Thiocapsa rosea: one gene and its partner. The protein of the gene in region 2 interacts with the protein of the main gene of each other region in a pairwise test. Links are inferred from orthologs where the notes say so. Each region holds a gene or a part of one and is shown on either strand. Other genes may lie near its edges.

Region 1 (15,313 bases), 720 kb from region 2 along the record:
CTCCACGAGCACATGCCAAGGGTCGAGGCCAGGGTCGCGGCCATCTACCGACAGGATCGCGCCATCGAGCCCCAAGGCGATACCGTCATCGAGGCCGACGACGAGATCTTCTTCGTCGCCGCCCCCAAGCACATCCGTTCGGTCATGAGCGAGCTGCGGCGTTTGGATCGCCCCTACAAGCGCCTGATCATCGCCGGCGGCGGCAATATCGGCACCCGGCTCGCCGAGGCGCTGGAGCTCAACTACCGGGTGAAGATCATCGAGCGGGATCTGAAACGCTGCAAGCGCATCGCGGAGAATCTCGAGAAGACGATCGTGCTGCACGGCGACGCGGCGGATCGCGATCTGCTCCTGGAAGAGAATATCGAGAACACCGATGTCTTCTGCGCCGTCACCGACGACGACGAGGCGAATATCCTCTCGGCGATGCTCGCAAAGCGGCTGGGTGCCCGCAAGGTCATGGCCTTGATCAACCGGCCGTCCTATGTGGAACTGGTGCAATCCGGGGCCATCGACATCGCCATCTCGCCGCAGCAGGCAACCATCGGAAGCCTGCTCAAGCATATCCGGCGCGGCGACGTGGTCGTCGTGCATTCTCTGCGGCGCGGTGCGGCGGAGGCGATCGAGGCCATCGCCCACGGCGACGAGTCCTCCAGCAAGGTGATCGGGCGCAGCATCGAGAACATCCGGCTCCCGCGGGGTACCAGTATCGGCGCCATCGTCCGTGGCGACGAGGTGCTGATGGCGCACCACGACACCGTCATCGCCGCGGAAGACCACGTCATCCTCTTCCTTCAGGACAAGGCGCGGATCCCGGAGGTCGAGCGGCTGTTCCAGGTCGGGGTCACCTTCCTGTAAGGCGCCTAACTGCGTCGCATCTCGCGCATCCGTGCGATTCAACCGCGCCGACCGGCGCGATCCCCGAGTCTGTCTCTCGGGTTGCCGATTCGCATTGGCCGACCGGTTCCGGGTCCGGAGAATGGGCGGCCATGAATATCCTCCTCCGTATCCTCGCCCTCGTCGCGATCGCGATCCTCGTCGCCTTCGCCGTCATTCACCGATCGGACTCGACGCCGGACGCAACGGGCACAGCACTCCTCGATGTGGCCGAGCAAGGCGACCTCTCCGCCCTGAACGCACTCTTGAAGCCGTCGACGAAGGTCGACGTGCGCGACAGCTGCGACTGGACGCCGCTCATGAAGGCCGCACTCTACGGGCACGCCGATGTCGTGGAGCGCCTCCTCGAGGCCGGTGCCGACATCGACGCCCAAGACAAGGGCGGTTATACGGCCATGATGCTCGCGGCCTCGAACAATCACGCGACGATCGTGGATCGACTCTTGAGCAAAGGCGCCATGATCGATCACCAAGAGCAGACCGAAGGCTGGACGGCCTTGCTCTGGACCGCCGGCAAAGGCCACGCCGAGACCGTCGAGGTTCTGCTGCGCCGGGGTGCCGATCGGACCCTGAAGGACTTCGGGGGCAACACCGCCGAGGACCACGCCCGCGAGGCCGGATATGAGGCCGTCGCGGAGCAGCTCGCCGAACGGAGCCGCTAGGCCGCGTCCTGCATCGCCTGCGGTGATCGCTGATCGCAGCGGACACGGCGCTTGCGCAGACAAGGGTTGGCCCATAGTTCCGAAAGACATGCCCGGATGGGCAAGCCGAGCCGAAACACCCCGATGAACAGAAAAGCCCGTATCGAAGACACGTTGAAACACACCTTCGACCCCATGCATCTCGAGGTGGTCGACGAAAGTCACATGCACTCGGTCCCTGCCGGTGCCGAATCCCACTTCAAGATCCTGGTGGTCAGCGAGACCTTTGCCGACAAGACCCTGGTCGCCCGGCATCGTCTCCTTAATCGCGCCCTCAGCGGCGAACTCGAAGGCGGACTCCATGCCATCGCCCTTCATACTTGGACCCCGGACGAATGGTTCGCCAAAGGCGGCGTTGCACCCGAGTCACCGCCCTGCCAGGGAGGCTCGAAAGCCGGTTGACCGCAGAATCAGGCGCCCGGCCCCTGAAAACCCCATTACCAGATAAAAAAAGTATATTATTGGCGCACGCAGTGTGAACTCCTGTGCCATGCTTAAGGCAAGCCGGATGAGTTGAGGTCGGTTCGGGTTCGCAGCGTCAGCAAGGCTGTTGCTGATTGCCGGCTTCGGGGCGAGCACCCGTGCGGCAGCACAACGAAAATAAAAGCATGTCGCCCGGGTCCGCATTGGATCAGGCACGCTCTCGCAGGGTCCTGCCGCGAAGTGGCCTGAGGACTGAATGTGAGTCGATCGACATGAAGACATCGAACCTCTTCAACGCTCGCGCGTTGACCCGCCCATTGCTCGTCGCCTTCTCGTGCGCGAGTGTCGCCGCAGCGGCTGCGGACGTTTCGGACATCGAGCTGCGTCGCCTGTTCGAGCCGAGCACCAGCGAGCGTGCCGCCGAGGCCGAAGGCAAGATCTATATTTACGAGGGGCTGCGCGACATCGACGTCCAGCGGGCGATGGACGAACAATTCGGTCGCGTCGAGAACATGATGTTCATCGGCACGATCAAGACGGATGAAACGGGCAAGACAGCGCGTGACTCGAAGACAGGCGTAGCCGTGACGTCAGATGACGGCTGCTGAACCTGCGCTCGGTATACTCCGGGCAAGCGGCCGCGGTGCCTGGATGGTCGCCGTGGTGACTCGGACGCGGCCGACCATTCAAGGTCGGCCGCCCACCCGAAACGGCGCCCTTCGCCGGTACTCAGGTCACAACGCGCCGATTGATCGGATCCGCGAAATAGTCGTGCGTCATCCGAAAGACCACCGGACTGAGCAGGAGCAGTGCGACTAGATTGGGGATCGCCATCAGAGCGTTGAGTGTGTCGGCGACCAGCCAGATGAAGTCGAGTTCAAGCGTTGCCCCGACCGGAATGACCGCGACCCAGACCAACCGAAAGGGAACGATGGCATGGATGCCGAACAGGTATTCCATGCAGCGCTCGCCGTAGACGCTCCAGCCCAGGATGGTGGTGAAGGCAAAGAGCGCCAGCCCGAAGGTGACGATATACCCGCCGACCGACGGCAGGCCGGCGCTGAAGGCTGCGGCGGACAAGCCCGCCCCGGTCTCGCCGCTCATCCACTCGCCCGTCACCATAATCACGAGCCCCGTGATGGTGCAGATGATGATGGTGTCGATGAAGGTGCCGAGCATGGCGACCGTGCCTTGCTGGATCGGATCGTTGCTCTGTGCCGCCGCATGTGCAATCGGCGCGCTGCCGAGCCCTGCCTCGTTGGAGAAGATACCCCGGGCCACGCCCATCTGGATGCCCAGCATCAGGGTCGCACCGGCGAATCCACCCGCGGCCGCCGTCGGCGAAAAGGCATGCAGCACGATCTGGTAGATGGCCTCGGGAATCTTCTCGATGTTGAAGGCCAGAACCACCAAACCGCCGACGACATAGGCGATCGCCATGAAGGGCACCAGCTTCCCGGCGACTTGGGCGATCCAGCGAATTCCACCGATCAGGACCAACCCGACCATCACGGCCATCGCGATGCCCGACCAGAGCTCCGGAATCGCGAACTTGCCGCTGAGGGCGTGGGACACGGAATTGGCCTGGACCATGTTGCCGATCCCGAACCCGGCGAGCCCACCGAAGATCGCGAAGGCGGTGCCGAGCCAGAGCCAGCGACGGCCCAGACCGTTCTTGATGTAGTACATGGGGCCGCCGACATAGTTGCCCTTTTCGTCCACCTCACGGTACTTCACCGCGAGCACGCCCTCGGCATATTTGGTGGCCATGCCGACGAGTGCGGTGCACCACATCCAGAACAAGGCGCCGGGACCGCCGATGGCGATGGCCGTGGCAACGCCGGCGATGTTGCCCGTTCCGATGGTCGCCGCGAGCGACGTCATCAAGGCATTGAACGGCGTGATGTTGCCCTGTCCCTGTGCATGCCGTCCGGCCCACAGCATGCGGAAGCCGAACCCGAGCTTCAGCAGCGGCATCAAGCGCAAGCCGATCATCAGGAAGAGACCGGTTCCCAGGATGAGAACCAGCATGGGAGGGCCCCAGACGAGCCCGTTGATCGTGCCGACCCAACTCTCGATCGTCTCCACGTGACGCATCCCCCTTGAAGTGAGAACAAAAACCGGACGCAACTATACACGTCAACCCGGTCGAACGCCTTTGCCCTGCCCGCCCGATCCCCGTATCCTATCGCGCACGACTGCGGGATCGAGCAGCGCCTCCGTCTCGGCGACCGTCGCCCCCGGCGACAGGCTTGAAACCGCCGCCGCTTCACGCTGTCGAACCGCGCGGTTCCCGCCCGAACACATCATCCCGACTCACCACGCATGCCATATCGGCGACCCCGGCCTCATGAAACTCTTTGTCGACTTCTTTCCGATTCTCCTGTTCTTCGCCGCCTATAAACTCGAAGGCATCTACGTCGCGACCGGCGTCGCCATCCTCGCCTCGGCCATCCTGGTCGGCTGGTCGTGGATGCGGCGGCGGCATGTGGAGACCATGCCGCTGGTCACGCTCGGGTTGCTGGTGCTGTTCGGCGGGCTGACGATCGCCCTGCGCGACCCGATCTTCGTCATGTGGAAACCGACGATCGTCAATTGGCTGTTCGGCGCAGCCTTTCTCGGCAGCCAGTTCATCGGAAAGCGAACACTCATCGAGCGGATGATGGGAAAGGCCGTCGAGCTCCCCTCCGCGGTTTGGACACGCCTGAACATGATGTGGATCGGTTTCTTCATCGTCACCGGCCTCGTGAATCTCTTCGTCGTCTATATCGGCAGCGGGTTCTTCGGTGCCCAACAAGCCCTGATCCTCGCCTCGGGTCTGCAGGATATCGACCTTTCGGCCTGCACCGAGCGCTTCAGCGGCGAGCTGCTCTCGCTCTGCAACGATACCCATGCGCGCGAGGACATCTGGGTGAACTTCAAGCTCTTCGGTATGATGGGGATGACGCTCGTGTTCGTCATTGCGCAGGCCTTCTACCTGTCCCGCCACATGACGGACGAACCCCGGACACTGGAGACCGACTGACGTGCTGTACGCCATCATCGCCGTGGATCACGACAAGAGTCTCGCGGCACGCCTGAGCGCGCGGCCGGACCATCTGGCGCGCCTGCAAGCCCTGCAGGACGAGGGTCGCCTGGTCATCGCCGGACCACATCCGGCGATCGACAGCCCGGATCCGGGTGAGGCCGGTTTCTCCGGATCCCTCATCGTCGCCGAATTCCCCGATCTGGCCGCGGCCGAGCAATGGGCGGCCGCGGATCCGTACAAGGCTGCCGGCGTCTACCGAGAGGTTCGGGTCAAGCCCTTCAAGCGGGTGTTTCCGACCTGAAGCCCGAACCCGGACGCCGCTCGCCGGGGCGGACGATTCCCCTCATCCGCCGTCTCTCCCCATTGCAATTGCCGGCATCCTTGGATGCCAATGAATCCCAACATACGGAAATCATCATCATGAAGACGACTCGCATTCCCCTCCTCCTGTGTGCCCTGTTGGCCGCAGGTGTCGCCGTGGCGCAGGACGCCAAGGACGCCGAGGTCCAACCGCAGGGCGACGACGTCCTGATTGCAACGGTCAACGGCACACCCTACGGGCTCGAACTGTTCCGTCTCTTCTTCCTGGAGCGCCTGCAGCAAAGTCAAGGCCAGAATTCGCCCGAACTCCAAGAGCAAGCCTTCAACGACTTCATGAGTCTTGTGGTTGCCTCGCAGGAGGCCGCGCGGCGCAATCTCGAGAAAGACCCGGACGTCGGTGTCGCCATCGAGCTGCAACGCATGAAGATCCTCTCCAACGCGGCTCTGGCCTCGATGGCCGAGGAGATCGAGCCGACCGAAGACGAGCTGAAGAAGGCCTACGACGAGATCAAGGCCAGCGCCAGCCAGACCGAGTACAAGGCGCGCCACATCCTCGTCAAGGACGAGGAAGAGGCGAAGAAGATGATCGAGGAACTCGAAGGCGGTGCCGATTTCGGCGATCTCGCACGCGAGCACTCGCTTGGCCCGACCGGCAAGAACGGCGGCGAGCTCGAGTGGTTCGACGCCAATCAGATGGTGGCGCCCTTCTCCGAGGCGGTCGCTGCGATGGAGGTCGGTACCTACACAAAAACACCCGTGCAGACCCAGTTCGGATGGCACGTGATCGAGCTGCAGGACTCCCGCAAGGCCGAGCCCCCGAGCTTCGAGGATGCCAAGCAGCAGCTCACGGCCCTGCTCAAGCGCCAACAACTCTCGGCAAAGCTGGCCGAGATGCGTGACGGCGCCATGGTGGAACTCAACGAAGAAGTCGTGAAGCTCAAGCCGACCGACGAGAGCGCGGCTGAAGGGGCCGCCGAGTAACGCCTCAGGCGCTTTTCGGCCACAAGCATCCCGACTGCGCGTGGCAGCACGACCTGTAGGGGCGAGCGCATTCGCCCCTACAGCCATCACGGTTATCCCTCCGCCGGCTCGAACGTCGGCGCATACTCGACTATTTCACTGCAACGACACGGAAAATGACGCGGATGCGACCGGAATCACGGTTCGCTGTCACCCACGGCATTGCGTTCCTGCGCTTTTGTATTAGAATTTGCTTATGTAATGAATGACGGAGAGATCCTATGATCTCCTGCACCACGTTGCGCTCGACCGTTGTCTTGTCCGCCGGACTGCTCCTGTCCGGCATCCTGCTGCTCGGACTCGCGCAGAGCGCCGCTCTACCCGTGCCGACCGCCCATCTCGCCCTGCTCGCGGTTCTCGGCGGTGCCGTGACGTTGGGCTTCGCCTTCGCGCTCGCGGTCTCACCCTGGTCACGACACTATTTCGACAACTGCGAGCACTGAACCTAAACCGCGTCCTGAGCGAAATGCTCATTTTCGAGTGAGCTCGACGTTTGGTGCATCCACGGCCCTTCGCGGGGACGCGGTTTAAGGTGATTTCCGGAAAAGGATCTACCGGCAGAGGGGCAACCAGGAAACGTGGTTGAAGGCTCCAGTCGTTGTCGTTGTCGTGTTCGTCCGGAATCCGATTACGATTGCGACAACGACAACGATTACGACAAATTCTGCGAGTGTTTGCTCGAGACTTCTCGCGGACTCAGTGCGCACTCATCAGCTGCTCGGCCGTTCCCGGCTCCAGCCCGAACTCCTCTTCGACCATCCGGTTCCATGCGTCGCGTTTGAAGGTGCTCTCGTCGGGCACCTTGCGATGCACCAGGTTGTAGTGGCAGTCGATACAGGACTTGCCGTCCGTCTCCTCGCGATGGATCGCCGCCGTATCCGCACGCTTGCCCTGGATCGCATCCTGCGTATGACAGCGCTTGCAGGTCGCCGAGTCGCGGGCTTGAAACCATCTGCGCGCGGCGAAGGCGGCCTCGGGCAGGTGTAGGGCATTGATCACCGGGTCGTCGTAGTCCGGTCCGAAGAGCTGCTTGAAGAGGTCCTTCGATCCCACCGCATGGTCCCAGGTCGCCGCGAAGACGCCTTCTGAGACGTGGCAGTCACCGCAGGATGCGCGCACCCCGGATGCCGAGTCGTAATGGACGGTTTGCCGATAGCTCTCTTCGGCATAGGTCATCGAATGGCAGGTCGTGCAGAAGGCGTTGGTGCTGGTGTAGTGATCGAACTCAAGCAGGAAGGTCATGAAGAGCACCCCGCCGACACCGCCGACCACGAGCGCGATCAGCACATGGCGGGTGATGAACACAGGTGCGCGCAGCTTGCCCATTACTCGGCCTCCCGGGGTGCGAAGCCGAGGATGGCGCTCGCCTGATCGGGCTGATCCAGCCACTCGTGCTGCCCGTTTGCGCGCAGCACGGCGTCCACCAGCTCGTCTGCGTGCTCGCCTGCCACCGCCCGCGCCTCCGGGAGGAAGCGTGCATAGAAATTGCGGCCGACCAGATACATGCCCTCCCACCAGGCGTGGTTCGGACTCATCATGGAGGCGCCGTGTCGGGCGCGTGCGCCTTCGTCGTGCCACAGCTCCCAGTAAGTGAACTCGATCGGCTCGTCGAACGCGGTCGGAGTGAGGAGACCGCGCTCGTAGAGGCCGGCCATGATCGCCCGTGCCGGTTCGCCGAATTTCGTGTTGTAAAGCTCGACAACCGCGTCGAACTGACGCATGAAGCTCTCGGTGAAGCCCTTGCCGTGACATTCGACACAGACCAGGGACATGGCTTGACGGCGCCGCTCGGGTGTCGCCACCGCCTTGACGGTCCCGACCGTGCCGTCGGCACGCGTCAGCTCGGTGCCGCGCCGCGGCGCAGGCTCGTCCGCGGGCAGCTCCATCTTGTGCCCGTCTTCGAAGATGACCAGGAACTGGCGCTTGGAGACCGGCGTATTGAGGCTCCAGACGTTGCGCAGACCCACATCATGGGTCGAGGGCAGCTTACCGGCGGCACCCATATGACAGGTCACGCAGGTCGGCGCGGCCGTATAGTCGCGCCCGGCATTCCACTCGGCTGCATCAAGATTCATCTCGTCGCGATGCGCGGCATAGACCATCCCGTGTTTGGACGCCTCGAAGACCTCCTTGTCCGGCGAGTCCGGGCCGGAGTGACAGCGCACGCACGCCTCGGGCTCGCGCGCCTGGGCCTTCGAGAAGCGATGCCGGCCGTGGCAGGATGAGCATGACCCCTTGGATCCGTCCGGATTGATCCGCCCGATACCCGAGTTGGGCCAGGTCGCGGGATCCAAGGTGCCGTCACCGCGCACCTTCACCCGCGAGCCGTGACACTGATCGCAGGATGCGGCCTGCATGGCCGCGCCGCCGACGTTTTGCGCCAGTGCCGGAATGCGATCCTCGATGATGGAGTACGCCTCGGCGTGGACCGAGCCTTGCTGCTCTTCGAACTCTTTCGTGTGACAGCGCCCGCAGTCCTTCGGCGAAACGATGGTCGCGATGACCTGGCCCTCATGCTCGATGGCGTCCACATCGGAACGCTCGGCCCGATGGCAATCCATGCAGTTGACACCCGCGGCGGCATGGGCGCTGTCCTGCCACTGCTGCGCCAGCCCGCTCGATGCCTTGGTGTGGCAACTGACGCAGGCGCTGCCGGCTTCGTGGCCCCAGTTGCTCGGGTCGAGTTTGACCTTGTCGGCCGCTGCGGGCACCGCGATCGACAGGGTTAGAGCACAAAGAAGAAGCAATCGTATCGGTATCGAGACTGGAATAGCGCACATCTGAACAACCTCTGAAGACTGCCGGAAAGAACGACGCGTCCGATTATAGGGCGGCCGGACCGAGCAATCTAATTCAGAACCTATCGATATTCTGTTGTTGACCCATCGGATGACCGACGGAGAAAAAAGGGCTAAAGCAACGAACAAAAAGGCTCTTTTTTTTCTTTTCATTATGCGGCTATTTCGAATAGACAGGGTGTGGCCCGACCGAAAGATCCAGAAGGCCCCGGCCTGAACCCATTCAATTTAAACCGCGCCTCACCGAGATGGAATATATCTCTGAAGCCAAACGCAACATGAAAATGACGCATGTCGCTCTGCCGCGGTTTAACGCATTAGAATTTAATTAAATGCTATGGGTTTGGACCGGAGCGAGACAGGAACCGAATTTCATTGACTGCAGGCACTTTTCCCGACGGCATCAATAGTGAACAATTCACGACGGTCGGACAGGCGTCCGTGTCACACCGTCCACATCACAAGAAGATAAGGAGCGACACCCCATGCAACCTATACTCGCGGGACTCTCGATCGCATTCGGCCTTGCACTCGGTCTCGGAGGTCTCGCCGCTCCGGCGGCGGCCGAAGACACCTCCGAGCCGATCCACCTGATCTCGTCGGAGGTTTGCCAGACCTGTCACGAGGAGATCTACCGGCAGTGGAAAGGCTCCATGCACGCCAACAGCACTGCGTTGAAGGATCCGATCCACGGCACCTTCTACGAGATGGAGGTCGGAGATCCGAGGGCCGAAGGACAGGTGCACAAGAAGTCCGGCACCTTCCCGATCTGTCTGCAATGTCACGCACCGAACGCGGCCCGCGACCAGACCACCAAGCTCGATGCCCATGTCGCCTACAGCGAAGGGGTCAATTGCGTCGCCTGTCATACCCTTCAGAGCTACAAGGGCATCCAGGGCGAGGACGGCAAGATGCGCCTAGGTCTGAAAGCCTACGAGCTGTCGGACAAGCTTCAAGGTCCCGCTGCCTTCCCGCGCGGCGTCCAGCAGCTGGCAGCGGCCGGTGACGACCTGTTCGGCGGTGCGGTCGACGACGCGGCGGGCTCGCAGAAGCCGAACCCGCATTTGGGCGAGCCGGTGGAGATGGACGGGATCGAGATCCCCGCACTGACCATGGAGGCCAGCCCCTTCCTGATGAAGACCTCGGATGCCTGCATGGGCTGCCACGATCAGCGCAACAATCCGCAGGACGTCCCCTTGTGCGCGACCGGCAACGAGTTCATCGCCAGCGGCAGCAAGGTTGCCTGCCAATCCTGTCACATGCCGGTCTCCAACGGCCTGGTGGATCACTCCATGGGCGGCGGACACGACCACGGCATGCTCAAGCGGGCCGTCGTGTTCGACGTGCGCACCGAGATCGACGGCGATGTGCTGAAGACGACCGTCCTCATGCAGAACTCGCAACCCCATTCGGTACCGACCGGAGCGCCCTTCCGCAACATGTATCTGAAGCTCACCGCCTATGACGATCAAGGCGAAGTGGTCTGGCAAAACTCGGAGAGTCATCCCTCCAAGGACGATCCCAAAGGCTACTTCTTTTACGGCCTTGCGGACGCTCAGGGGATGCCCGCACCGCCACCCACCGCAACTCAGCTCGGCGATGACACCCGGCTCAAGCCCCATGAGACCCGCGAAATCCTCTACGACATCCCTGCGGAAGGGGTCGTCTTGGTGCGCGGCGAGCTGTACTACAACCTCTTGTGGCCGTCGCTGGTGGAGAAGTTCACGCAGCTGCCGAGCGAGCTGACCGATCCGGTGCTGATGGCTGCCGTGGAGCAGAACATCTCCGCACCCTAAACCGCGCCCGGTGCGGTATGCGTCATGTGTTGGCATGGCGTGGCCGCGCCAGCTCCGACGACTGTCGGAGCTGGCGCGGTTTAAAGAATTGAAAAATTTTAAATTTTAAACCGCGTCTCACCGAGATCGAGAAGATCTCCGAAGCCAAACGCAACATGAAAACAACCCATGTCGCTCTGGACGCGGTTTAATAGCGGAAAAGCGAGAAGACCGGACGGCCGTTCAAGGGCTGGATGGGACGCGCGTTCATCCCCGTGGCCCGCGCAATGCGCTGAATCTGATCGGCGCTCACCTCGAGCGGTTCGCGAAAGACGAACCAAAGCACCGGCTCGGTGCAGGGCGGCGTAACCAACGAGCCCGTATATCTGTAATAGCTGCGATCCACCGGCAGCAGGAAGAGAGGGTTGATCCCCACCTGACGTTGCCGCACCCGCTCTCCGGGCTGGGTCGGCAGATACTCCAGGATCCGATCGAGGATCCGATTCTCGCGCTCGCCGGCCCGCAGCGGCACGGCGACGACGGCATAACCGCCCTTCCCGTCGCGATGCAGCATATGGATCTCGGCCTCCGCCGCAACACCCTGGAAACCATGCAGACCGGGGACGTGGAAGCTGAACTCGGCGAGGTCGTAGGCCTGTCCGCGGATCACGAGCGCACTGCCGGGCGGGGAGATCAGGCGGACTCCGCGGCCGGTATTCTCGGCCTCGAGGAGCTGCGATCGATAGCGGAAGAGCAACGGCGTGTAGCTCACGCGCTGGGTTTCGACGATATCGATCGGCGATTGCAGCTCGCCCCGCGCGCAGGTCTCGTACTCACCCCCGAGATCGCCCCACTGGTCCGGACCCGCGACCCCCGAGTAGGACCAATCGGGTGTCCCGGTCGTCGCCGCTTCGCGTGCGACGCCATCTCGGCAAAAACCGGCCGCGACCAGGCACAGAGTCAACTGCACAAGACGCCGCCGTCGGGCAGCATCCGGGCGCTCCGGGCGTCCAGGGTTCTCCGGGCGGACGCGTGTCATGGCATCACTCCTTGCGCTTTTTGATGCCGGCAATCGGCACGACCCGAGAATCCGGGGGCTCGTCGACATAGTAGGGGCGCTCGCCGCCGCGGCCTTGCGCGTCCGCAAGCTCCTTCTCGCGGGCGGCGATCAGCCCGAGGCACTGACGCACGTCCTCGATGGTCGGCTCCGACAGCGGATGACGCATCCCTGGCGGCGGGGTGACGTCTCGGATGATCGCCGACAATGTCTTGCGCATCGCGATCAGGATCTGTTGCTCTTTGCTTAAATCATGCATTGGGGAACCCGTAGAGTCTGGAGAGACGCGGTTCGATCGCGGGAAGCAGGCGATCGCTGTCGATGCGGTTCTGACGACCGCTCTTAAACCGCGCTCAGCGCGGTATCAGCAACATTGGGGCGATGCCGGAAGAATCCGGAAGCGCGCAGACATCGTTCGGACGTCGCTCGCAAGTCGTTTGGATCAAGGGCGATCGAGCAACGCGCTCAGCATGGCCTCGTCGAGAATCGCAACACCGAGTGATTGTGCCTTCTCGAGCTTGGAGCCCGCCGCCTCGCCCGCAATCAGATAATCCGTCTTCTTCGAGACGCTGTTTGTCACCTTCGCACCGGCGTCCTGCAACCGGGCGGCGATCTCCTCGCGCGGCCGGCTGAGTGTGCCGGTGATCACGATCGTCTTGCCCTCGAGGGGCAGCGCTTCCGAGGTCTGCGCAGGAGCTGGCGCGTCGGGCCAGTGGATCCCGGACTCGAGCAACCGCTCGATCGCCTCCCGATTGTGCCCTTGCGCGAAGAAGCCCGCAATCTCCGCCGCCACCACGGGGCCGACTCCTTCGACGAGCCGCGCGCTGTTGAGGTAGAGCTCTTCGAGTTCGGCCGCGCGAAGTGCAGCGAGATCCTCGAAGCGCCCCGCCAACGCCTGCGCACGCGCGGGGGTCAGACCGGGGAGCTTCAGTCCCGCCAGCCAGTGTGCAAGGTCGCCTTGCGCCTCGATCTGCGGATGCTCGATCAGGAAGCGATGCAGCGCGTTCGCGGTGTCCCGACCGACACCCTTCACGCCCCGATCGCGGACGAAATCCGCTTCTCGCGTCCGCACCAGCTCGGCCATCCCGCTGAACCGGGCGGCCAACGCCTGCGCGGTCGTCTCGCCGACATCCGGAATGCCGAGTGCGAAGATAAAGCGCGCGAAGGTCGTGGACTTGCTGCGCTCCAGGGCGTCGATCAGGTTGGCCGCGGACTTCTCGCCCATGCGTTCGAGGCCGACGAGCTGCTCCGCGGTCAGCCGATACAGATCGGCAGGCTCGCGAACCAACCCCAGATCGACGAGCTGCTCGATCAGCCTCTCGCCGAGACCCTCGATATCCATGGCGCGACGCGAGGCGAAATGCCGGATCGCTTGCTTGCGCTGCGCGGGGCAATAGAGACCGCCGGTACAGCGTGCCACCACCTCGCCCGGCGGGCGCAGCACATCGGACCCGCACACGGGACACTGGGCAGGCATCTCGACCGGCACAGCACCCGGCGGCCGGCGATCGACCAGGACGCTCACGACCTCCGGAATCACGTCGCCCGCGCGTCGGATGACGACGGTATCGCCGGCACGGACATCCTTACGGACGACCTCGTCCATGTTGTGCAAGGTCGCGTTGGCGACGGTAACACCGCCGACCTGCACAGGCCGCAGCCGCGCGACAGGCGTCACGGCGCCGGTACGTCCAACCTGGAACTCGACCGCCTCGACGAGCGTCAGCTCCTCCTGCGCAGGAAACTTGCGTGCAATGGCCCAACGCGGATGATGGCTGGTCGCGCCCAGGCCGATCTGATCGGCGATCCGGTCGACCTTGAAAACCACGCCGTCGATCTCGTAGGGCAGCGCATCGCGGCGCCGTCCCAAGTCCTCGAAATAGGCGCGACATCCGTCCGCTCCCGCGACCTGCCGCAGCTCTTTGGAAATGGGGATGCCCCAACCGGCGAGCCGTTGAAGCATCGCGATCTGGCTCTCCTCGGGGTCGATCGAGAGCTCGCCCCATCCGTAGCAGCAAAAGCGCAAGGGGCGCGTGGCGGTGATACGGGGATCGAGCTGGCGTAGGCTCCCCGCGGCCGCATTACGTGGATTGGCAAAGACGCGTTCGCCCCGTTGCGCGGCGTCCCGGTTGAGCCGCTCGAACCCCTCGCGGGTCATATAGACCTCGCCGCGCACCTCGAGCACGTCAGGCCAAGCCTCGCCGACGAGGCGCAGGGGCACGCTCTTGACGGTACGCACGTTCGCGGTGACATCCTCGCCGGTGGAGCCGTCGCCGCGGGTCGCAGCCTGAACCAACAGACCCGCCTCGTAGCGGATGCTCATGGCAAGGCCGTCGAGTTTGGGCTCGGCGGTGTAGAGGATCGGATCGGTACCCGGCAAAGCGGCGGCATTCCGACGATCGAAATCCGCCAGCTCGCCGTCGCTCATGGCGTTGGCGAGCGAGATCATGGGCAGACGGTGACGGACCGCAGCAAAAGCGGAGAGCGGCGCGGCGCCGACCCGCTGGGTCGGCGAATCCGGCGTTATCAGATCCGGATTGGCAGCCTCGAGGGCTTGAAGCTCGGCGAAGAGACGATCGTATTCGGCGTCCGGGATCTCCGGATCGTCGAGAACGTAATAGCGGACATTGTGGCGGGCGATCTCCGCGCGCAGCCATGCGGCGCGCTCGGCGGCGGCATCCGCACCGATCAACGCTCCGCCGTGCGTGCCCATCGGCGCTCGTTGTCGAGCACGGCTTGGCGCAGGTCCTCTTCCTTCCTCACCGTGAGCGGACGGCGTGTCTCGTCGAGCACCTCGCCGTCGAGTTCGCTGGCGAGCTTGCGGGCCGTGGCAATCATCTCTTCGAGGATGGTGATGTCCTCAGGGCGTCCGTCGAGCTGGGCGAAGAGCATGAGACCCGGAGTCGAGAATTCTTCCATGCCCTCGAAGGGGAAGGTCCCCGGCTTGACCATGTTGGCCATGCTGAAATAGATCCGCGTGTCGTGGTCGAACTCGTCCAGACAGTGGAAGATGTCCATCCGGCCGGGACGCAGACCGCAGATATCGGCGGCATCCATCAACTCCGGACCGGCGAAGGGCTCACGGCGCGCGCTGACGCTGAGCTGAATCAACAGCGGCTCCATGTCCGCCGGCATGTCCGTATCCGGCTCGTCGTCCGAATACAAGGCGTCGTCCGGGTCGGATTCGGCCTCCGACTCCGGATCGAGGCGGCGCGAACGCGCGGCGGGGGATCGGCCGGGCCGAGCCTGATCGGGCTCGCTCCCGCGCTCGTCGTCGGCGCCGCGCCCGAGCC
Region 2 (15,522 bases):
ACTCACGGCCCGGTGCGGCGAGATCGGACGACGTCTCCGAACCAGAGGTCTCGGCCGGCCGAATTCCATACTCCGTGCGCGTCTCCGCAAGCTGTATACCGGGGGTTGCGGGAATCGGCGTGTCCATGTTGCCCGACTTCTCCGGTCCGGCGGACTGTGCCGCTGCGCCCCCGAACATCAGCGCCATCGCCATCAGGCTTCGTAAATTTTTGTTGGTCATGTGAAGGGACTCGTTTGTCGACGTGAAAGAAGCCGGAACACGCTCTCCGGCATGTGAGTCGCTCCGCCCGGGAGACCTGGATCCAGGTCTCCCGGGCGGTCATTCTCAAGTGCCCTTCGGCACGAGCAGCAGAAGCGCGCCGGCCACGATCGACGCCACGCCGGCCCAGATCGGAATGTTGACCGTCTCGCGGTCTTGGACCGTCAACTCCAGGGGACCCAGTTGGGCCTGCGTGGTCTCCTTCGTATAACTGAAGCCACCATAGGCCAATCCCAGGCCACCGCCGATGATCAGCGCGACCCCGACGATCTTGAGTGCGTTCATCTCACCTCACCTCCCGACATGGATAAACACTTGTGGACCTCATGATTACCCGATGCGTATTCCGGACATGGGGCCGAGGAGCCCGAAAGCGGACAGCAGCCAAAGCACCACGACGATCACGACCACCACATTCAGGATCTTCTTGATGGTTCCATCCATCGGAATGTAGTTATTGATCAGCCATAGGATGACTCCGATGACGACCAAAACGACGATCAAGTTAATCAAATTCATCTTTATTCTCCTGTACTGGTTGGTTAGCGCTCGAGACGCGAGAGCCTGTCGTTCGGCAAACTCCCGTACAAACCCGGCGATGGATGTGGTCCGGCTCCCCCTTTTCGCGGTCGGTTTCGCTCATTGGACCGACCGCTCAAACCCTCAGGGACTCGTGACACCGCTCCGCGGGATCAAGCACGCCCCATGGCGCTCTGCGCCACGTGCCCCGACGGCCGGAATGAAGAAGAAGACCTCGCGGCCGACGAGGGTTACACACGGTGAACGTCAACATGACACGGCATATCCCGCCCGGTCTGTACGCCATCGCACATAAGGGCACGAATCAACGTGCTATGTTTGACAGCGCACTGAATGAACGTGTCTTTTGTCGTAACGTTTGGAACTGAAGGAGTCCACAGGCCGAGCCGGGCTTCAGCAACCACGCGGGGTTACGGCTTGCCACTGCGCGATAAGCCTTCGCCATCGGTTTCCCCGGCAACGCGTTCCGCTTGTCGGGTGTTTCCGTTCCATGCCTGCCATGAGGAAAACGCCCGTGCATCCCGAGAGGAATTCCGCTCTTTTGGACAATCGTCTTCTCGCCTCTCTGCCGGACGAGGATCATCGGCAGGTGCTGACCCGCTGCGAGTCGGTCGAGCTTGCGCTCGACGAGGTGATCAACGAGCCCGGCGAGCAGATCCGCCACGTCTACTTCCCCACGGACTGCTTCTTCTCTCTGGTGACGCCGCCGATCGATCACGCCGGTCTGGAGGTCAGACTGGTCGGCAGCGAGGGAATGATCGGAACACCACTGATCTTGGGGATCGACGTGACACTGCTGCGCACCGTTGTCCGGGGTGCCGGTCCCGCCTGGCGTATGACAGTGGAGCGATTCCCCGAGGCGCTCGGGCAGAGCGTCGCACTCCGGATCACGCTGAACCGCTATCTCTTCGTGTTGACGAATCAGGTCGAGCAGATGGTCGCCTGCACAAGGTTCCATGTGCTGGAAGCGCGTCTCGCCCGCTGGTTGCTGATGACTCAGGACCGGGCGCATTCGGATCACTTCCACGCCACCCATGAGTTCCTGGCCGTCTTACTCGGGGTGCGCAGGGTCGGCGTGACCAAGGCTGCGACGGCGCTGCAAAAGCGCAATCTCATTCACTACAGCCGCGGCGACATTCGCGTTCTCGATCGGGCCGGACTGAAAGCCGCAGCCTGCGGCTGTTACGGGGAGTCGGAATCGATTTACGACCGATTCCTGGGCTGAGAGGCGACATGTCGGCCGCAGCGATCCGGGTCGCGCGCGGGCGGTTGATCCTGCGGGGTACGGGGGCGAAGGGATGCCGACGCATGTCGCGCCGGACGCGGTTTAGGACCGGTTCAAAAAAACCGCGATATGTAGGTCATTAAGGTGTTCACCGAGTTTCTGAATCGTCGCTTAATGACCAGTACGAGCACGAACCTCCAGAGCAACCTCTAGCGCGTTCAACCCGGTTTGACCGTCCACCAGCGGCGGGCGTCCCTCGCGGATACAGCGCACGAACTCGGCAAGCTCGAGATCCAGCGGTTTGACCGGCTCGACATTGATGCGCTCGCGCGTGATCTCCGGGCGTGCGGAACCGGCGATGCTGCGGGGCGCGGCGATATCGATGGTCTGCTCGATGAAGTCGAGCGAGAGATAGCTGCCCGGTTGGAAGACCCGGATCCGGCGCGTGGTCTTCTCCGAGACGCGGCTGGCGACGACGTTGGCCACGGTGCCTTGGTCGAACTCCAATCGGGCACTTGCGATGTCGACATGATCCGTCAGGACGGATGCACCTACGGCCGAGATGTTGGCGATACGGCCCCCGACCAGCGAAAGGATGATGTCGATGTCGTGGATCATGAGATCCGAGACCACGTCGACATCGGTCGCGCGCTCCGTGAATCCGCCCATCCGCTGGGCCTCGATATAGACCGGCGCGTGGATACGTTGCGCCAGGGCCATGACGCCGGCGTTGAACCGCTCGACATGCCCGATCTGCAGGGTGGCATTGTGCGCGCGCGCAAGGCGAACGATCTCGACCCCGTCGGCCAGGCTCGCCGCGATCGGCTTTTCGAGCAGGACGGGAATGCCCCGCGAGAGGAAAGGCGCCGCCGCCTCGAGATGCGCAGTCGTCGGAACGACGATACTGACCGCATCGACCCGCCCGAGGACATCCTCGATCCGCGCACAGGCGGCGCAACCGGCCTCGGCGGCGACCGTTGCAGCTCGGGCCGGGTCGGCATCGACCACGCCCACCAGATCGACATCAGGCATGCGCGAGTAGATCAGGGCATGGAAACGCCCCAGATAGCCGACACCGATGACGGCGACGCGGAGTTTATCGGACATAGGCTGCGACCGGATGCGTTGTTGAGCCTCGGAGATCCCCGGATACGGGCGGTCGGCGTGCGTCGCACGGCATGGCGTCCCGAGAATCGGTTGATGTCACGTTGCCCTCCCGGGTGGCGACGCCTTCAGCCTCAGCCGCCGAAATCCTTCGGTGCGACCGCCTGCTTGGCGATCGGTGCACGCTCGACACTCGCGTACAGGCCGATTTGATACGCCACCGTCGCCACCATTCCGATCAACGCAAAGGCGATCACCAACACCACGAGATCGGGCTTGGGAGGAGATGAGTTGGGGCGCATGCGTCGACCGACCTGAAATTAGGACTCTGGCTGCGTGGCTCGCTGTCCTTGATGGACAGCGAAATGGATTAGGGGCTCCGATGTGCCTGGATCGCGCAACGGGGCCGTGTGTATTATCACGCGATCCGATGCGCTTGTCTGCGACGTGGAGGTTCAGGTGAAAGAGTTTTCGATCAAGATTTCGGCCAATAGTCAGTACCAGCCGGAACGATCTTCCCCCGGAGAAGGACGTTATGTGTTCGCTTATACGATCGTGATCGAGAATCACGGAGACCAATCGGCGCGACTGCTCGATCGGCACTGGATCATCACGGACGCTGACGGTAAGGCTCAGGAGGTCAGGGGAGAGGGTGTTGTCGGGGAGCAGCCGCACCTGAAACCGGGTGAACGTTTCGAGTATACGAGCGGCACCATCATCGCTACCCCGATCGGCAGCATGCACGGCAGTTACGGCATGATCAGCGACGATGGGACCCGCTTCGATGCCGATATTCCGGCCTTCTCGTTGGCGTCCGCCATGACCATTCACTGAGCGAGACGAGCGGGACCGACACGGCCATGTCCATCTATGCCGTCGGCGACATCCAGGGATGCTATCGGGAGCTGCGGCAACTGCTCGACAGGCTCCGGTTCGATCCGGGTGTGGACCGACTTTGGCTCGTCGGCGACCTGGTCAATCGCGGGCCTGAATCGCTAGCCGTACTGCGGTTCGTGCACGATCTAGGCGATTGTGCCGTCACGGTCCTCGGCAACCACGACCTGCATCTCCTCGCCTTGGCCGAAGGCAATACCCGGCACGCGGGCAAGAGCACGCTCGACGAGGTCCTGCGGGCGCCGGACCGCGACGCACTCCTGCACTGGTTGCGCCATCGCCCGTTGCTGCATCATGATTCTGACATCGGTTTCGCGATGATCCATGCCGGTGTTCCGCCGCAATGGAGCCTTCAAGACACTCAAGCCCGCGCAAACGAACTCGAGTCGGCCCTTCGCGGGCCGGACTATCGCGCTTACCTGATGGCCATGTACGGCAACAAACCCAAGCGCTGGTCACCCGATCTGACCGGCATGGACCGTCTGCGGTTCATCACCAACTGCCTGACGCGACTGCGGTTCTGCGCGTCTGACGGCGCCCTTGCCCTGGGCGAGAAGGGCGAGATCGGGAGTCAATCGGCCGGACGCCTGCCCTGGTTTCGGATGCAGGACCGGCGCACCCGCAATGATCGGATTATCTTCGGCCACTGGTCCACCATCGGCTATCTCGCCGAGCACAACGTCTGGGGACTCGACAGCGGCTGCCTTTGGGGCGGCGCGCTGACCGCGATCCGGATCGACGGCGACGGCGACGGCGACGGCGACGGCGACGGCGACGGCGACGGCGACGGAAAGAGGTCGATCACACCGATCCAGATCGACTGCGCGGGCTATCTGCGGCCCGGATCCGACTGAAGCCCGGGCCTTGTTCATCTGCCCGCCGTCTGGACGAGACCCGTATGAACAAGCGCTGTAGGGTAATGGACAAGCGCAGCGCAGCCCACCGGCGCCGGCGCAGGGTTCGGTGGACTTCGCTCTCGCTCGTCCACCCTACCGCGCTTGTTTGCACTACTGCCGCGATCAGCGTCGCGGCCCGGTTTATGGGCAAGCCCCGGACACGCGGCAGAGCTCCGAGAAGGTCATCGCATACGCATTGCGCTCGTCGGACGGACGCTCGACCCGGCTCACCTCGACCCAATCCGCCGGATCCCAGCGCGGAAACCAGGCATCGCCCTCGATAACGGCACGCACCTGGGTCAAATAGAGAACGTCTGCGCGCGGAAGCGTCTCGGCGTAAAGTGCTGCCCCGCCGACAATCAAGAGCTCGGGGACCGGCCCGGCCGCATCGATCGCGGCATCCAATGAATCCACGACGAGACAGCCGTCCGGGCGAAATGCCGGATCACGCGACAGCACGATGTGGCGTCGACGCGGCAACAGGCCGGGCAAGGACTCCCAGGTCCGCCGCCCCATGACGATCGTCTTGTCGAGCGTGAGCTGTTTGAAGTGACCCAAATCGGCCGGCAGATGCCAAGGCAGTCGATTCTCTCGACCGATCACACCGTTGTCCGCGATGGCGGCGACCAGACAGAGGGGCGGGGCTTGGCGTTCGGTCGATGTCATGGCAGATCTCACCTTGTTTGACTTTGCGTCCCTAAGCACCGAGCGGTTTCCGGAATCTCTCACGGAGTCACGAAGCGCACGAAGGAAAGCCTGAAGGGCGATGCATGCGAACACATTCGCACCCACACGCCGCTTGTTCCTTTCCCGGACATCACCTCATCATACCTGCACCGCCGCAGCCATTCCCCGAGGACTCAGATGGAGAGCACCTACGACGCGGATTTTTACGCCTGGGCCAACACCCAAGCCGCACTCCTGCGCAGCGGACGGATCGACCAGGCCGACATCGAGCATATCGCGGAGGAGATCGAGAGCATGGGCAAGAGCGAGTTGCGGGAGCTTGAAAACCGACTCGCGCGGCTATTTACACATCTGCTCAAGTGGCAATTCCAGCCCAATCGGCGCAGTCGAAGTTGGACACTGACGATCAAAGAGCAGCGCCGACGTCTTCATCGGCACCTCGCACAGAACCCCAGTCTCAAGGCGAAGCTGGAGCAAGCCGTCGTGGACGCCTATGGCGATGCCATCCTCGAAGCGGCCCGCGAGACCGGCCTCGCCGAGGAGACCTTCCCGCCGGTCTGCCCCTTCACCGTCGAGCAGATCCTGAACGAAGATGTTCCGGGCGACGAGCCAAAAGCCATCTAAACCGTGCCCTGCGCGGTATGCGATGTTCTCGGATGGGATCGACCCCGGCAGTTTTGACGACCGCCGGAGCCGACCCGGTTTAAGATATTAAAAAATATATTATTTTAAACCGAGCCCCCGCTAAGGGCCATGCATGCACCAAACGTCGAGCCCACTCGAAAGTGAGCATCTCGCTCTGCGCACGGTTTAGGGGCGACTTCCGTTGCCGAATCACGACGATGGTTCCTTTTTCTGTAAATCATCCTAAACCGCGTCACCTCCGACGCCCAAGGATCTAGCCGAGGCAGGCCAATCCAAAAACGATGCATTTCGCTCCGGACGCGGTTTAGCCGTACTGTGCGAGCGCCGCAGCGAGACGATCCCGAACCAGATCGCGCAGGATCGCCGGCTCGACGACCTCGACATCCGGCCCGTACCTGAGCACATCCATCGTCAGCTCGAGCGCATTGCTGTAGGGGATGCGCAGCTCGTAGCGCCCGTCCTCGAGGAATTGCCCCGTCTGATCCCGATGCCATTGTTCCTTGGCGACCCAGCGGGCGCGCTCGGGGCTGAATCGCAGCACGGCCGTTTGCTGCGGTGTGCCGGCGAAGATCCCGTAGGAGACGGCGAAGTGTCGATCGAGCTCCTCGTCCGCCACCGGCAAGGCCGTCGTGGACAGCTGGCGCGCCGCCTCGATCGCATCCAGTGCAAAGGTCCGCAGGCCCTCGCGCAGATGACACCAGGCGTCGAGATACCAGTTGTCGCGGTAGTAGGTGAGACGCTGGGGCGACACCTCGCGGTCGCTGTGCCGATCGTCGCCGCGATTGAAATAGCGGATCCGCAGCCGCTGATGTTGAGCCAAGGCGCCGGCGACCGTCTGAAAGTGGCGGCCGCTGCGCCGCGCGCCCACCTGCATGATCCGCACCCGCGCCGAAAGCCCGTCGAAACCGGGGCGTTGCAGCTCGAGGAGATCACCGATGCGTTTCTGCAGCGGCTTGAGATGCGGATCGAGCAGACCCGGCTCGACGCTCGTCAAGAGCTGCTGCACCGTCAGCAGGGCATGCAGCTCGGAGGCGTTGAACCAAAGACCGGGCAGCTCGTACATCGCCCCGTCGGCCAGATCGTACGTGTAGCCGTTGAGATCCCGGTCGTAGACGATCGGCGCATTCAGGTGCAGACGCATGTCCTCGATGAGCCGCGTAACGGTCGCGCGCGAGCACTCGAGTGCGTCCTGCAAGCGCTGCCGCGAGACCGGATGTCGAGCCGCCTGAAGGATGCGGTTGAGCTCGAAGATCCGGTCGAAGCGGTCCACCGGGTCGGCCTAGAGCGGCACGGCGGCGACCTTCGCAACGGCGGCCGGTGCGGCCCAGAGCTTTTCGAGATTGTAGAAGTCACGCACCTTGGGGAGCATGACATGCACCACGACCCCGTTGAGGTCCACCAAGGCCCACTCGCCCTCGGTGACGCCTTCCAGACCCAGCGGGGTCTCGCCCGCCTCTTTGGACTTATAGGCGACGGTCTCGGCGATGGCCTTCACATGCCGGTCCGAGGTGCCGGACGCGACGATCATATAGTCCGTGATGGCGGTCTTGCCCCGCACGTCCATCACCTCGATGTCGCGGGCCTTCATGTCGTTCAAGGTCTCGACCACCAGTTCCCGAAGTGTCTCAAGCTGCATGCGATCTCCTCTGCTGTTGAATTAGGGGCGCGACGCGAGCGGTCGCACGGGGGTTTGCGTCGCACCGCGATCCGCGGCGACGACCACACCCTCCTTGGTCTGATCCGACGGGCGACGGTGCAAACGTTGCCCTTCGGGTCGGCGGGCCTCCGGCCTACCGATACAAACCTTCCGCCGCGATGATCGCGATCACCGTATCGGGCAACAGCCAGCGCGGGCTCAGACCCTGTCGGATCAGCGCGCGCACACGGGTTGCCGAGACATCGATCTGGGTCACGTCCTGAAAGAGGATGCGGCCGGCCGGCATCTCTGCCAAGTCGTCGGCCCGGTCTCGGATACGCCCCGTGCAGAATGCCTGCAGGGCGGGATCCGGCGCGACGGACGCACCCGGTCGCCGCATCACCACGAGATGCGCCAAGTCCAGGATATCGGCCGGGCGATGCCAACCCGGGAAGCCTGCGAAGGCGTCGGCGCCGATGAGCAGACACAGGGGGCGGTCTCGGCCCAGCTCGGCACGCAGCGAGATCAGGGTGTCGTAGGTGTAGGAGCCGCCCGGCCGCTCGATCTCGCGGGGGTCCGCGACGAATCCCGGCTGTCCGGCGATCGCGGCCTCCAACATGGCCAAGCGCAGTATCGAGGAGGCGACCGGCGGCGCACGATGCACCGCGACATTGAGCGGGACGAACCGGACCTCGTCCAGACCAAGCGCTTGGAGACAATCGAGTGCCGGGCGCAGATGTCCGAAATGGATGGGGTCGAAGGTGCCGCCGAGGATGCCGATCATCAAGGCGTCGACGCGCGAGCGGTGGACCGATCCGCGAACTCTCGCAGCCCCTCGGCCATCAGGTACGGACCTCGCCGTCGCCCAGCACCACGAACTTCACCGAGGTCAGACCCTCCAGCCCGACCGGGCCGCGCGCATGAAACTTGTCCGTGCTGATCCCGATCTCGGCACCCAGGCCATACTCGAACCCGTCGGCAAAGCGCGTCGAGGCATTGACCATGACGGAGCTCGAATCGACCTCGCGCAGGAAACGTCGGGCACGGCTGTAGTCCTCCGTGACGATCGCATCCGTATGGGCCGAGCCGTGCGCGGCGATGTGATCCATCGCCGCATCGAGCCCGGAGACGACCCGGATGGCGAGGATCGGGGCCAGATACTCGGTGTCCCAGTCGGCCTCGGTCGCGGCGATCGTCTCGGGCAGGATCTCGCGGGTGCGCGCACAACCGCGCAGTTCCACCCCCTTCTCGCGATAGGCGATCGCCAGACGCGGCAGGATGCTCGCCGCGACGGACGCGTCCACCAAGAGGGTCTCCATGGTGTTGCAGGTCCCGTAGCGCTGCGTCTTGGCGTTCATGGCGATGTCGAACGCCTTGTCGAGATCCGCATCGGCGTCGATGAAGACATGACAAATGCCGTCGAGATGCTTGATGACCGGAACCCGTGCCTCGCGGCTGATCCGCTCGATCAGACCCTTGCCGCCGCGCGGGATGATCACATCGACACACTCGGGCATAGCGATCATGGCCCCGACCGCCGCGCGATCGGTCGTGGCGACCACCTGCACGCCGTCGGCGGGCAGACCGGCCTCGACCAGACCCTGCCCGATGCAGGCCGCGATCGCCTGATTCGACTCGAATGCCTCGGAGCCTCCGCGCAACAGCGTTGCGTTGCCCGATTTGAGACAGAGTCCGGCGGCATCCGCGGTCACGTTGGGTCGTGATTCGTAGATGATGCCTACGACTCCCAGCGGAACACGCATGCGCCCGACCTGGATGCCGGACGGGCGGTAATCCAGATCCGTGATGGCGCCGATGGGATCCGGCAGGGCGGCGATCTGGCGCAGGCCCTCGATCATGGTGTCGATGCGACCCTCGGTCAGCTCAAGCCGATCGAGCAGCGCGGCATCCAGACCCTTGGCCGCACCCTGCTCGAGGTCGATCCGGTTGGCGGCGACGATGGCTGCGCGCCGGCCATCGATCGCGTCGGCGATCGCCGACAGGGCATCGTTCTTTTGGCGAGTCGTTGCACGCGCCAGAGCGCGTGACGCGGCACGGGCGCGGCGTCCAAGGTCGGCCATGTAGGCGTCGATATCGGTGATCTGTCGTTCGCTCATCTCGGACCTAAACCGCGCCCGGCGCGGCATGCGATGTTTTTGGATGGGGTCGGCCCCGGCGGACTTGACGACCGTTGGAGCTGGCGCGGTTTAAAGTAAAAAAAGATTAAAAACTTAAACCGCGTCTCGCCAAGGTCAAGGAAGTCCCCGACGCTGAACACAAAACAAAAATGACTCATTTCGCTCTGGACGCGGTTTAAGGCGAGTCATTTGGGGTCAGTGTAAGACGCCGCCTCTGGTCTGTATAGGCGAAATGAGGCCGAAAAGGGACTCGAAAAGCGGCGATCGATCAGACAGAAGCAGTCACTGCGCGAACACCGGAAAGACCGGGCCGGACGCGTCTCAGCGCTGCGGGATCGGCCGACCCGCCCGAAAGCCACCGGCGGCCAAGGCATCGGCGACCACGGCCAGGCGGTGCCAAGGGTCGCCGACGGCCAGACCTTTGATCGACTGATCGATCAGCGAACACTGATGAAGCAGCGCGCGCAGCAGGGTCGGCGACAGACGCGAAAGGGCGCGTTCCATCGCCTGAAGACGTTGCGGCGGCATGCGGGCATTCTCAGCACCCGGCCCACGCGCACCGCCTGCCCGCGCCCCGGCCGCCTCGGCCAGGGTCCGAAGCTCCCGTGCCAAGACCCAGAGCACCAGGACATCGGCGGTTCCTTCGGCGCGCAGGACCGAGAGTATGCGCTGGGTGCGGGCGCGGTCTCCCGACAAGGCCGCGTCGGTCAGCGAGAAAAGGTCGAAGCGAGCGCTGTCGGCGAGGTTCCCGAGCAGGTCCTCGAGCGCGAGCGGTCCCGGATCACGCAGCAGACGCTGCTTCTCGATCTCCTGCACCGCCGCCAGCAGGTTGCCCTCGGCACGCTCGGCGAGCAGCTCGGCTACACCCGGCCCCGGCTGAAGCCCGACCGACTGCAGACGCTGACCGAGCCACTGCACCAGCTCCCGACCCTTCAAGGGCCAGACCTGCACCAGGGCGCCAACCGACTCGACTCGCTTGGCCCACTGACTCTGCAGCTCTTTGCGATCCAGCTCGGGCGCGATGATCAGGAGCAGGTTGTCCGGACAGGGCCGATCGCAATAGGCGCGCACCGATGCACCTCCGTCCTTGCCGAGCTTCGCCGTACCGATGCGCAGCTCGATGAGCTTGCGCGAGGAGAAGAGCGACATGGCGTCGGCGGAGGCGGCCAGGGCATGCCAATCGAAAGCAGCATCCTGATCCAGGACCTCGCGCTCGGCGAACCCCTGACGGCGGGCCGCCTCGCGAATCAGACGCGCCGCCTCGCCGAGCTGATAGGGTTCGTCGCCGCAGACCAGGTACAGCGGGGCCAGACCGCGGGACAAGGCGTCTTGGAGCTGGTTGAAGCGCAGGCGCATGGGGTCGGGGGTCGGGGTTCGGGGTTCGGGGTTCAGGGTCGGGGTTCGGGGGTTCGGGGGTCGGGGGTCGGGGTTCGGGGTTCGGGGTTCGGGGTTCGGGGTTCGGGGTTCGGGGTTCGGGGTTCGGGGTTCGGGGTTCGGGGTTCGGGGTTCGGGGGTCGGCCCTGATTCCAGCTTGAGATGTCTCTCACGGAGACACGGAGACACGGAGTGCACGAAGCAAAGATCTCGAATTCTCCGTGCTCTCCGTGTCTCCGTGAGAGGTCCTAGCCTGTAGGTTGTGCTGACGTTAAGAAGCACAACTTGGGCCGACGGTCAGATCAGCGTCACGCGCAGACGCATCAGGATGCGATCCGCGGCGTCGCGTGCGAAATCCTGATAGATCAGTGCCTCTTCGAGCTGTTTACCCAGGACCTCCACGTCCGGGTTGTCGAAGTTGCGCACCAGATCGAGCGACTGCCCCGGCACCTTCTGAGTGCCGTCGGGCGTGACGGCATCGTAGCTCACCAGATAGTGCAGCTCGTAGGCCAGGACGCGACCGCCCGAGTCGACGGCAACCACTTGCGAATACCGACTCTCCGAGAGGATGCGCAGGATCAACTTCGCCTCGCGCGCCGTTTCCGCCAGGGTGACGTCGCTGCCCGCAAGCTGATCGACGAGGGCTTCGCGTACCGGCGAGTTGCCGGCGGCCTGGATGTAGATCGGACTGAGCTCGGCCGGGATCTCCACGACACCCCGCAAGCGAAAACCGCAGCCGAGCTGAGCCAGACAGAGCAGACCCAGGATGAGGAGAACGGCGGTTCGGCCCGACGCCATGGAGCAAGCGCGCGACGGGCGACCACGCCACCCACCGGCCGGGGCTTGAACGCGCATCTCGGATCGTCCGGCGGGCATCGGCATCAGTTGGCGACGATGTTGACGAGCTTGTTCGGAACCACGATGACCTTGCGCACGCTCGCCTCGCCGATGAAGCGGCGCGCGTTCTCGCTCGCCAACGCGGCGGACTCGATGGTCGCACGATCGGCGTCGGCAGGGACCTTGACGCTATCGCGCAGCTTGCCGTTGACCTGGACCACATAGTCGATCATCGACTGCACGAGTGCCGCGGCGTCGACCTCGGGCCAGGTCGAGCCCAGGATGTCCTCGCCGAACCCCAGCTCGCGCCACAGATGATGGGTCACGTGAGGCGCGATCGGCGCGAGGAGACGCAGCACGATCGCCAGACCTTCCCGCAAAATGGTGCCGCGGGCGGGGGAGTCCGGGTCGAGCTTGTAGAGCACGTTGACCAGGGTCATGCAGCCGGAGACGACGGTATTGAACTGCTGGCGCTCGTAGTCGAAGCGCGCCTTTTTGAGCACGTTGTGGATCTCGCGCCTGGCATCACCGGCGGCCTCGTCCAGATCGCTCGCCGCCGGATCGCCCGCGCCGCGGATGGTCTCCGCCTCGGTCGTCGCCAGCCACCAGAGCCGCTTGAGGAAACGGAAGGCACCCTCCACACCCTCGTCGTTCCATTCGAGCGACTGCTCGGGCGGCGAGGTAAACATGGTGTAGAGCCGCACCGTATCGGCGCCGTAGCGCTCGGTCAGGACCTGCGGGTCGACGCCGTTGTTCTTGGATTTCGACATCTTCTCGATGCCGCCGAAGGTGACCGGCAGACCATCGGCCGCGAGCCAGGCGCGAACCAAGCGACCCTTCTCGTCGCGCTCGGTCTGCACCTCGGCCGGATTGATCCACTGCTTGCGCCCGTCCGCGTCCTCGCGGTACCAGGTCTCGGCGACCACCATCCCTTGCGTCAACAAGCGAGCAAAGGGCTCGTCGCAGTCGACCAGACCCTCGTCGCGCATCAGCTTGTGGAAGAAGCGCGCGTAAAGAAGATGCAGGATGGCGTGCTCGATCCCGCCGACATACTGATCGACCGGTAGCCAGTAGCGTGCCCGCTCGTCGAGCATGGCGGTGTCGCAATCGGCCGAGCAGTAGCGGGCGTAGTACCAGCTCGATTCGAAGAAGGTATCGAAGGTGTCGGTCTCGCGGGTCTCGCCGCCGGGGAGATCCGAGAAGGACGGCATCTTTTTCAGCGGCGAGCCGGAGCCGTCGACGACGACGTTCTCGGGCAGGCGCACCGGCAGGTCGGTCTCGGGGCGCAGACCGCCGTCTGGGCCGTTGACCACCGGGATGGGGCAGCCCCAATAGCGTTGGCGCGAGACGCCCCAGTCGCGAAGCCTGAAGTTCACGCGTTTGCGGCCCTTTTCGTGCTCCGTCAGCCAGGTCGCGATGGATTCGAAGGCATCGCTACTGGTCAATGTCGAGAAAGGGCCGGAGTTAATCAGGACGCCTTTCTGCTCGAATCGTTCGTCCCAGTGCGACCAGTCCAGGGGGACTCGGGACGCGTCTCCGGGCACCGCGACGACCGGGCAGCTTTCCGCGGGTGTTCCGGCAGCTGACGTCACCTCCAGCGCGAGATCTTTCCAATCCTCGGGCACAATCACCGGCCGGATCGGGATGCCGTATTTATGCGCAAAATGAAAATCGCGCTCGTCGTGCGCCGGGACCGCCATCACCGCACCCGTCCCGTAACCCATCAGCACGAAATTCGCGGCAAAGATCGGCACCGCCTCGCCGGTCACCGGATGCAGTGCGTTCAGGCCGAGCGGATGGCCCTTCTTCTCCATCGTCTCGATCTCGGCCTCGGAGGTCCCGCCCTTGCGGCACTCATCGATAAAGGCCGCGAGTGCAGGCTGATCCTCGGCGGCACGTCGCGCGAGCGGATGCTCGGCGGCGACGGCGACATAGGTCACGCCCATGAGGGTATCCGGACGGGTCGTGTAGATCTCCAGCGTCTCGTCCGATCCCTCGATCCCGAAGCGCATCTCGACACCCTCGGAGCGCCCGATCCAGTTGCGCTGCATGGTGCGCACCTGCTCGGGCCAGCCGTCCAGGCCGTCGAGCGCGTCGAGCAGCTCCTGGGCATAGTCGGTGATGCGCACGAACCATTGCTGAATCTCGCGCTTCTCCACGGGCGCGCCGGAGCGCCACCCCTTGCCGTCGATGACTTGCTCGTTGGCGAGCACCGTCCGGTCGATCGGGTCCCAGTTGACCGTCGCCTGCGAGCGATAGACCAGCCCCTTCTCCATCAGGCGCGTGAAGAGCCATTGCTCCCAGCGGTAATAGTCCGGATTACAGGTCGCAAGCTCGCGGTCCCAGTCATAGCCGAAGCCGAGATGCTTGAGCTGGGTGCGCATGTAGTCGATATTCGACTTGGTCCATTCCGAGGGCGGGATGCCCTTCTGGATGGCCGCGTTCTCGGCCGGCAGACCGAAGGCGTCCCACCCCATCGGCTGGAGCACGTTCTTGCCGAGCATGCGCTGATGGCGGGCGATCACGTCGCCGATGGTGTAGTTGCGCACATGCCCCATGTGCAGCCGCCCGGAGGGATAGGGGAACATCGAGAGGCAGTAGAATTTCTCGCGCGAGCGGTCCTCGACGGCCTTGAAGGACTGATGATCTTCCCAATAGCGCTGGGCCGCGGCCTCGACGGCCTGCGGGTCGTAGTCGGTCTGCATGGATGTTCGGTCTTCCGGCAAGGGGGGTGACGGCGATGGGCGTTAGGATACCGCAGCGGACGGATCCGCGGCGACTTGGGACACATCGGGGGGTTCAGCACCGATCAGTTGCAGAATCTCTCACGGAGACACGGAGACACGGAGACACGGAGATTCCGAGATTTTTCCTGCGTATGCTCCGTTTCTCCGTGAGAGGCATTTCGAGATGCACCGGGGCCTTGCGAAATCGCGGCCATACTGCACACTTTAACCTCATGCAACACGGCAGATGTGTCGAAACCGTTCGTTGTCGTTGTCGTTGTCGTTGTCGACCATCGATTAGGATTACGATTACGACAACGACAACGACAACGGAGATGATCATGGACGGTCTCGGAATCCACGCGTCAGGCGCTGACGCAGCGGCAAGCGCTGCCCCGCGCTCTACCCACCGGAGAGGATGATGAACGAAGAAGACAAAGGCTCGACGACGGACAAACTGGTGGATGCCTACGAGCGGATGCTCAACGAAACCCACGAGACCATCGAAAAGACCCGGGAAGAATCGGCACCCAAGTTCCGCGAGATCCTCGAAAAGGCGCG

What was found.
Region 1: the proteins of leuS (region 2) and ligA interact in binary tests that used the Escherichia coli proteins (3 or more experiments, as listed by UniProt). The link is inferred for Thiocapsa rosea from one-to-one orthologs.

What each region holds. Positions count from the first base shown.
Region 1 is NZ_RBXL01000001.1:2,837,334-2,852,646, reverse strand. What follows is about bases 12,099-15,133. They hold ligA (NAD-dependent DNA ligase LigA), read right to left. Parts: upstream 14,734-15,133; coding sequence 12,463-14,733; downstream 12,099-12,462. Other genes in these bases: BDD21_RS12575 (cell division protein ZipA), read right to left, coding at 14,709-15,133; BDD21_RS12585 (segregation and condensation protein A), read right to left, coding at 12,099-12,279. Outside these bases: Trk system potassium transporter TrkA, read left to right, coding at 1-858; BDD21_RS12645 (ankyrin repeat domain-containing protein), read left to right, coding at 990-1,559; BDD21_RS12640 (BolA family protein), read left to right, coding at 1,683-2,000; BDD21_RS12635 (hypothetical protein), read left to right, coding at 2,180-2,629; BDD21_RS12630 (alanine/glycine:cation symporter family protein), read right to left, coding at 2,751-4,109; BDD21_RS12625 (inner membrane-spanning protein YciB), read left to right, coding at 4,372-5,046; BDD21_RS12620 (YciI family protein), read left to right, coding at 5,048-5,350; BDD21_RS12615 (peptidylprolyl isomerase), read left to right, coding at 5,470-6,351; BDD21_RS12610 (hypothetical protein), read left to right, coding at 6,612-6,833; BDD21_RS12605 (cytochrome c3 family protein), read right to left, coding at 7,087-7,716; BDD21_RS12600 (multiheme c-type cytochrome), read right to left, coding at 7,716-9,137; BDD21_RS12595 (cytochrome c family protein), read left to right, coding at 9,674-10,984; BDD21_RS12590 (carbonic anhydrase), read right to left, coding at 11,172-12,002; more of BDD21_RS12585, read right to left, coding at 12,007-12,098; more of BDD21_RS12575, read right to left, coding at 15,134-15,313. UniProt on the Escherichia coli protein: DNA ligase that catalyzes the formation of phosphodiester linkages between 5'-phosphoryl and 3'-hydroxyl groups in double-stranded DNA using NAD as a coenzyme and as the energy source for the reaction.
Region 2 is NZ_RBXL01000001.1:2,119,635-2,135,156, reverse strand. Bases 12,080-15,323 are described here. They hold leuS (leucine--tRNA ligase), read right to left. Parts: upstream 14,941-15,323; coding sequence 12,280-14,940; downstream 12,080-12,279. Other genes in these bases: BDD21_RS09460 (LPS-assembly lipoprotein LptE), read right to left, coding at 12,080-12,196. Also shown: BDD21_RS09530 (carboxypeptidase-like regulatory domain-containing protein), read right to left, coding at 1-220; BDD21_RS09525 (hypothetical protein), read right to left, coding at 326-544; BDD21_RS09520 (Thivi_2564 family membrane protein), read right to left, coding at 590-778; BDD21_RS09515 (Crp/Fnr family transcriptional regulator), read left to right, coding at 1,341-2,024; BDD21_RS09510 (Gfo/Idh/MocA family protein), read right to left, coding at 2,196-3,131; BDD21_RS27780 (hypothetical protein), read right to left, coding at 3,263-3,430; Co2+/Mg2+ efflux protein ApaG, read left to right, coding at 3,588-3,962; BDD21_RS09500 (symmetrical bis(5'-nucleosyl)-tetraphosphatase), read left to right, coding at 3,989-4,876; BDD21_RS09495 (dihydrofolate reductase), read right to left, coding at 5,060-5,584; BDD21_RS09490 (DUF29 domain-containing protein), read left to right, coding at 5,783-6,229; BDD21_RS09485 (helix-turn-helix transcriptional regulator), read right to left, coding at 6,555-7,520; rsfS (ribosome silencing factor), read right to left, coding at 7,530-7,886; nadD (nicotinate-nucleotide adenylyltransferase), read right to left, coding at 8,041-8,670; BDD21_RS09470 (glutamate-5-semialdehyde dehydrogenase), read right to left, coding at 8,729-10,003; holA (DNA polymerase III subunit delta), read right to left, coding at 10,346-11,380; more of BDD21_RS09460, read right to left, coding at 11,696-12,079; BDD21_RS09450 (zinc ribbon-containing protein), read left to right, coding at 15,383-15,522.